Actinoalloteichus fjordicus: one gene and its partner. The protein of the gene in region 2 interacts with the protein of the main gene of each other region in a pairwise test. Links are inferred from orthologs where the notes say so. Each region holds a gene or a part of one and is shown on either strand. Other genes may lie near its edges.

Evidence for each region.
Region 1: the proteins of uvrB (region 2) and uvrA interact in binary tests that used the Escherichia coli proteins (3 or more experiments, as listed by UniProt). The link is inferred for Actinoalloteichus fjordicus from one-to-one orthologs.

The regions. Positions count from the first base shown.
Region 1 is NZ_CP016076.1:5,154,636-5,158,339, forward strand. The notes cover bases 74-3,463. They hold uvrA (excinuclease ABC subunit UvrA), read right to left. Parts: upstream 3,127-3,463; coding sequence 274-3,126; downstream 74-273. Other genes in these bases: UA74_RS21770 (hypothetical protein), read left to right, coding at 74-181. In the rest of the region: more of UA74_RS21770, read left to right, coding at 1-73; UA74_RS21780 (maleylpyruvate isomerase family mycothiol-dependent enzyme), read left to right, coding at 3,555-3,704. UniProt on the Escherichia coli protein: The UvrABC repair system catalyzes the recognition and processing of DNA lesions. UvrA is an ATPase and a DNA-binding protein. A damage recognition complex composed of 2 UvrA and 2 UvrB subunits scans DNA for abnormalities.
Region 2 is NZ_CP016076.1:2,386,317-2,389,616, reverse strand. The notes cover bases 204-3,189. They hold uvrB (excinuclease ABC subunit UvrB), read right to left. Parts: upstream 2,793-3,189; coding sequence 615-2,792; downstream 204-614. Other genes in these bases: UA74_RS10760 (DUF402 domain-containing protein), read left to right, coding at 3,001-3,189; UA74_RS10770 (VOC family protein), read right to left, coding at 204-546. In the rest of the region: more of UA74_RS10770, read right to left, coding at 115-203; more of UA74_RS10760, read left to right, coding at 3,190-3,300. UniProt on the Escherichia coli protein: The UvrABC repair system catalyzes the recognition and processing of DNA lesions. A damage recognition complex composed of 2 UvrA and 2 UvrB subunits scans DNA for abnormalities.

The DNA of each region.
Region 1 (3,704 bases), 2.8 Mb from region 2 along the record:
GGAGGCGATGCCGGGAGTCGAGCTGAGCCGCGCCTACGCCACGCCGCTGGACACGGTGTTCCCCGGTGACCACGAGCTCGTGGCGACGATCTCGGGGCCTCCGCCCACCGTGTCGATCGGGCTGCTCCTGCTCGGCGGTGCGGCGGTGATCGCGCTGTCGTGGCCGCGACGCCGAGCATGAGTCGGGCTCGCGTGCTGCCGCCCGCGGGCAGTCACAGCCGACGGTGCGATCTCACCGGGCCGAGTCGGGAACCCGACCCGGTGAGACGCCGATCAGAGCACCTGGGCCAGGAAGCGGCCGGTGTGGCTGGCCTCGTCGGCCCGCACCTGTTCCGGCGTTCCCTCGGCGACCACGGTGCCGCCGCCGGAGCCGCCCTCCGGCCCCATGTCGACCACCCAGTCCGACGTCTTGATGACGTCGAGGTTGTGCTCGATCACGATCACCGTGTTGCCCTTGGCGACCAGTCCGTTGATCACGCCGAGCAGCTTGCGGATGTCCTCGAAGTGCAGGCCGGTGGTCGGCTCGTCGAGCACGTAGACGGTGCGTCCGGTCGACCGCTTCTGGAGTTCGGTGGCCAGCTTGACCCGCTGTGCCTCGCCGCCGGAGAGCGTCGGGGCAGGCTGGCCGAGCCGCACGTAGCCGAGGCCGACGTCCACCAGCGTCTTGAGATGCCGGTGGATCGCGGTGATCGGCTCGAAGAACGTCGCCGCCTCCTCGATCGGCATGTCCAGCACGTCGGCGATCGTCTTGCCCTTGTAGTGGACCTCCAGCGTCTCCCGGTTGTACCGGGCGCCTCGGCAGACCTCGCAGGGCACGTAGACGTCGGGCAGGAAGTTCATCTCGATCTTGATCGTGCCGTCGCCCGCACACGCCTCGCAGCGGCCGCCCTTGATGTTGAACGAGAACCGGCCCGGCTGGTAGCCGCGCACCTTCGCCTCGGTCGTCGCGGCGAACAGCTTCCTGACGTGATCGAAGACCCCGGTGTAGGTCGCGGCGTTCGAGCGCGGCGTGCGTCCGATGGGCGACTGGTCGACCTGCACCAGCTTGTCGACGTTGTCGAGTCCGGTCACCCGCGTGTGCCTGCCCGGCACCTGGCGCGCCCCGTTGAGCTTGTTGGCCAGCACCCGCGCCAGGATGTCGTTGACCAGCGTCGACTTGCCCGAGCCCGACACGCCCGTGACGGAGACCAGACACCCGAGCGGGAAGGACACGTCGATGCCGCGCAGGTTGTGCTCGCGCGCGCCGACGACGGTGAGCCGTCGCCTGCGATCGATCGCCCGCCGCTTGTCCGGCACCGGGATGGCCCGACGACCGGCCAGGTACGCGCCAGTCAGTGACTCCTCGTTGGCCAGCAGCTCCTGGTAAGAGCCGCTGTGCACGACCTTCCCGCCGTGCTCCCCCGCGCCGGGGCCGATGTCGACCACCCAGTCCGCGGCGCGAATGGTGTCCTCGTCGTGCTCCACGACGATCAGCGTGTTGCCCAGGTCGCGAAGCCTGCTCAGCGTCTCGATCAACCGGTGGTTGTCCCGCTGATGCAGGCCGATGGACGGTTCGTCCAGCACGTACAGCACGCCGACCAGCCCGGAGCCGATCTGGGTGGCCAGCCTGATCCGCTGGGCCTCGCCGCCGGAGAGCGTGCCCGCCGCCCGGTCCAGGGACAGGTAGTCCAGGCCCACGTCGAGCAGGAAGCCCAGTCGGGCGGCGACCTCCTTGAGAACGCGGCCCGCGATCATCTCCTCGCGTTCGCCCAGGGCGAGTCCTTCGAGGAAGCGGGCGCACTCCACGACGCTCATCGCGCAGACCTCGGCGATCGACTTGTCGCCCTGGTCACGGTGCGCCAGCGTCACGGCCAGGATCTCCGGCTTGAGCCGCGTGCCCCGGCAGGCCGGGCAGGGCACCTCCCGCATGTAGCCCTCGTACTTGTCCCGCATGAACTCGGACTCGGTCTGCTCCTGCCTGCGCTCCAGGAAGGGGATGACGCCCTCGAACGCGGCGTAGTACGACCGCTCCCGTCCGTAGCGGTTGCTGTAGCGGACGTGTACCTGCTCGTCGATGCCGTGCAGCACGGCCTTCTGCACGCGGGCGGGCAGGCCGCGCCACGGCAGGTCCATGCGGAAGCCGACCTTCTCCGACAGCGACTCCAGCAGCCGGGTGAAGTAGTCCGCGGTCTGGCCGGAGGCCCATGGCGCGATGGCGCCCTCGGCGAGCGACAGCTCGTCGTCCGGCACCACCAGCTCGGGGTCGACCTCCTTGCGCACCCCGAGTCCGGTGCACTCGGGGCAGGCGCCGTAGGGCGAGTTGAACGAGAAGGAACGGGGTTCGAGATCGTCCACGGCCAGCGAGTGGCCGTTGGGGCAGGCCATCCGTTCGGAGAACCGGCGCTCCCGACCGGCGTCGTGCTCGGGGAGGTCGACGAAGTCGAGCACGACGAGCCCGTCGGCCAGCCGCAGTGCCGTCTCGACCGAGTCCGTCAGCCGCTGCTTCGCCGAGGCCTTCACGGCGAGCCGGTCGATCACGACCTCGATGTCGTGCTTCTCCTGCTTCTTCAGCTTGGGCGGGTCGGTGAGCGGGTGCACCGCGCCGTCGACCCGCACTCGCGAGTAGCCCTGGGTGGGCAGCTCGGCGAAGAGGTCGACGTACTCACCCTTGCGCCCACGCACGACGGGGGCGAGCACCTGGAACCGGGTGCCCTCCGGCAGGTCGAGGACCTGGTCGACGATCTGCTGCGGGGTCTGCCTGCTGATCGCGTGGCCGCACGTCGGGCAGTGCGGCTTGCCTGCACGTGCGTAGAGCAGCCGGAGATAGTCGTAGACCTCGGTGATGGTGCCGACCGTGGAACGGGGGTTGCGGTTGGTCGACTTCTGGTCGATCGACACCGCGGGCGAGAGGCCCTCGATGAAGTCGACGTCGGGCTTGTCCATCTGCCCGAGGAACTGCCGCGCGTAGGCGGACAGCGACTCCACGTAACGACGCTGACCCTCCGCGAAGATGGTGTCGAAGGCGAGACTCGACTTCCCGGAGCCGGACAGTCCGGTGAACACGACGAGGCTGTCCCTGGGCAGGTCCAGGTCGACACCGCGGAGGTTGTGTTCGCGAGCGCCGCGAACGACGAGGCGGTCTGACACTGTGGTCCCTTCAACTGATCACGTGCCCGAGCGAGATGTCACCGGCCCGAGTCGGTCGAGATTTTCTGTGCGACAGGGTTGCGCACCCGCCGCAGACCTGGGGCATCGCGCTCGGCGAGTCGTACACCCGAGCGGGCGCAGGTCAGCCTCCATGCTAGGTCTGAGCACTGACAGGAACCGGTCTTCGTGACTGCGCGCAGAGGGGCAACCCGCCGTTGGAGTGCCTAGCCTCACATCAGCGACATAGATTGCGACCCTCTGTAATTGAGACGACTCGAAGTAGTGGGCAAGTCCCCGATCGGGTGCTTCCTACGTCAGTCGAATCAGGCATACGCTGGAGGTGCAAGGCACGTCCCCTGAAGTCGGGGAGAGAAGCAGTCATGGCAGAGATCCACCTTTCACATCCACAGCCTCTCGAGGAGAGCCTCGTGGCACCCAGGACGAGCGTCGGCGGCGCGGCAGCAAGCGCCGCGCAAGGCCTGCGCGCCCTGGAGGTCGCCAACCGGGCGTTGTTGGAGGTGGTGGAGAGACTGGATGACACGGTGGTGTCCGGGCCCAGTCTGTTGCCGAACTGGTCC
Region 2 (3,300 bases):
TGGCGAGACAGCCGCACGACCGGCGACCGGGACGGGCGACCAGGTGCGATCGGGCCGCCCTGCCGGCCACACCGCGTCCCGCGCCGCACCGGCGGCTCGTCGCCACGGGTCGCCTCACCGGACGCAGAACTCATTGCCCTCCGGATCGGTCAGGACGATGCACCAGCCGGTGACGCCGTCCACCTCGCGGAGCTCCGCCGCCCCCGCCTGCACCAGACGCTCGACGTGCGCCCGCGCCCTGGCCTTCTGCTCGTCCATGTCCGCGGCGCCCTCGCTGACGTGGACGTCGAGACGGACCCGGTTCCTCGCCGACCCGCCCTCGTGAACACGCTGGAACACCAGCCCGGGCCTGCTGCCCTCCGGATCGCGCACCGCGGCCCGGTCGTTCCAGCGCGCCGCGGGCAGGTTGACGGCCCGACCGAAGTCCTCCCACGTCGCGAAGCCCGCGGGCGGCGGCTCCAGCTCGTACACGAGAGCCTCCGCCCAGAAGTCGGCGAGCCGGGCAGGGTCGATCGCGTCGAACGTCACCTGAAAACCGATACTCATCCACTCACCTCGCCGTCGAGGCTAACCCCGCGCCCGGACGACGCGAAGATCATCGCGACGAGTCCGCTTCAGGACACCCCGGCGGCGTCCATCGACCGCAGTTCCTTCTTCAGGTCGGCGATCTCGTCGCGCAGCCTGCCCGCCAGCTCGAACTGCAACTCACGGGCCGCGTTCATCATCTGATCGGTGAGCTGCTGCACGAGATCGGCCAGCTCCGCCCTCGGCATCGAGGTGGTGTCCCGATCGGCCAGCACGCCCGCGCTGCCCCGAGGCTGTCCCCGCTCGCCGACCGGCTTGCGGCCTCGGGAGGCGTTGCGCCCGCCGACCTCGGTCGTCGCGGTGTCCTCGGCCTCGGAGTACACCTGATCGAGGATGTCGGCGATCCGCTTGCGCAGCGGCTGCGGATCGAGCCCGCGCTCCTCGTTGTAGGCGATCTGCTTGGCCCGCCGTCGGTCGGTCTCGTCGATGGCCCGACGCATCGAATCCGTCACCCGGTCCGCGTACATGTGGACCTCGCCGGACACGTTGCGCGCCGCGCGGCCGATGGTCTGGATGAGGCTGGTGCCCGACCGGAGGAAGCCCTCCTTGTCCGCGTCCAGGATCGCGACCAGCGAGACCTCCGGCAGGTCGAGGCCCTCGCGGAGCAGGTTGATGCCGATCAGCACGTCGAACTCGCCGAGGCGCAGCTGCCGCAGCAGCTCGACCCGACGCAGGGTGTCGACCTCCGAGTGCAGGTATCGCACCCGGATGCCCAGTTCGAGCAGGTAGTCGGTCAGGTCCTCGGCCATCTTCTTCGTAAGCGTGGTGATGAGCACCCGCTCGTCCCGCTCCGCACGCAGCCGGATCTCGTGCACCAGATCGTCGATCTGCCCGTCGGTCGGCTTGACCAGCACCTGCGGGTCGACCAGGCCGGTCGGGCGGATCACCTGCTCGACGAACTCACCGCCGGTCTGCCCCAGCTCGAAGGGGCCGGGGGTGGCGGACAGGTAGACGGTCTGCCCGATCCGATCGGAGAACTCCTCCCAGGTCAGCGGCCGATTGTCCAGTGCGCTGGGCAGCCGGAAGCCGTGGTCGACCAGGGTCCGCTTCCGTGAGGCGTCGCCCTCGTACATCCCGCCCACCTGCGGCACCGTGACATGGGACTCGTCCATGACGAGGAGGAAATCCTCGGGAAAGTAGTCGATGAGGGTCGCGGGCGCCGAGCCCGCCTCCCGGTCGTCCATGAAGCGGGAGTAGTTCTCGATCCCGGAGCAGAAGCCGACCTGGCGCATCATCTCGATGTCATAGGACGTGCGCATCCGCAGCCGCTGCGCCTCCAGCAGCTTGCCCTGTCCCTCCAGCCGAGCCAGCTGCGTCTCCAACTCGGCCTCGATCGAGTGGATCGCCTTCTCCATCCGGCCCGGTCCGGCGACGTAGTGGGTGGCGGGGAAGATCCGCACCTCCGTCAGCTCACGGACCACCTCGCCGGTCAACGGATGCAGGTAGTACAGCTTGTCGACCTCGTCGCCGAAGAACTCGATGCGGACGGCCAGCTCCTCATAAGCCGGGATGACCTCGACGGTGTCCCCGCGGACCCGGAACGTGCCTCGGCTGAAGGCCAGGTCGTTGCGGTCGTACTGGACGTCGACCAGTGCGCGCAGCAGCAGGTCGCGGTCGACCTCTTGGCCGACGGCCAGCGGGATGGAGCGGTCGAGGTAGGACTGCGGAGTGCCCAGGCCGTAGATGCAGGACACGGAGGCGACCACAATGACGTCGCGCCGAGTCAGCAGACTCATCGTCGCCGAGTGCCGCAGTCGCTCGACGTCCTCGTTGATCGAGGAGTCCTTCTCGATGAAGGTGTCGGTCTGCGGGACGTACGCCTCGGGCTGATAGTAGTCGTAGTAGCTGACGAAGTACTCCACGGCGTTGTCCGGGAAGAATCCGCGCAACTCGTTGGCGAGCTGGGCGGCCAGCGTCTTGTTCGGCGCCATCACCAGCGTCGGTCGCTGCACCTTCTCGACCAGCCAGGCCGTGGTCGCCGACTTGCCGGTTCCGGTCGCGCCGAGCAGCACGACGTCGCGCTCGCCCGCACGCAGGCGCTTCTCCAGCTCGGCGATCGCCTGCGGCTGGTCCCCGGCAGGCTCGTAGTCGCTGACGACGCGGAAGCGGCCGTCCGAGCGGGGGACGTCGCTGATCGGACGGAACTGGGAGGAGGCGGTCACCGGTGCATCTGCCACGCCGACCAGCGTAGGCCTGCCCTCCGACATCGTCCGTCGTCGTGGGCGACGCCACTGTCGTGCCGAGTCACACCACTGTCATCACACCACCGTCGTCACACCACTGTCGCGCCGCCCCGGCGGCTCGAAGACCACCCGCGACATGCTCGGGTCGGCCACCCGTCGGGCGGACCTGTCGCCACAGCACTTACACGATCGGGGGATCACGCTACGGTCACGGATTAGGCAGTATGGGTGTATGAGCGTCGAGGTTCAGATCGCGTCGCACGTCCACGCGCCCAAGGTCGAGACGTTCGACCTGGACCGCATGACCAATACCGATCCCAAAGGGATCGTCCGCACCGTGGACCGCTTCGAGGTTCACCCGTTCGGGCTGTTTCTCGCTCGGCCGGTCGTCGGACACCACCGCATCGCGTACCTCCGCTCCTGGCTGCTCCCGGAACTGGGCCTTCGGGTGACGGACTACGACCTGCACCCCGGCGCGGTGCCCGACTGCGATCTCTACCTGGACCTGGTGGCGGTGACGCCGGGAAGGACC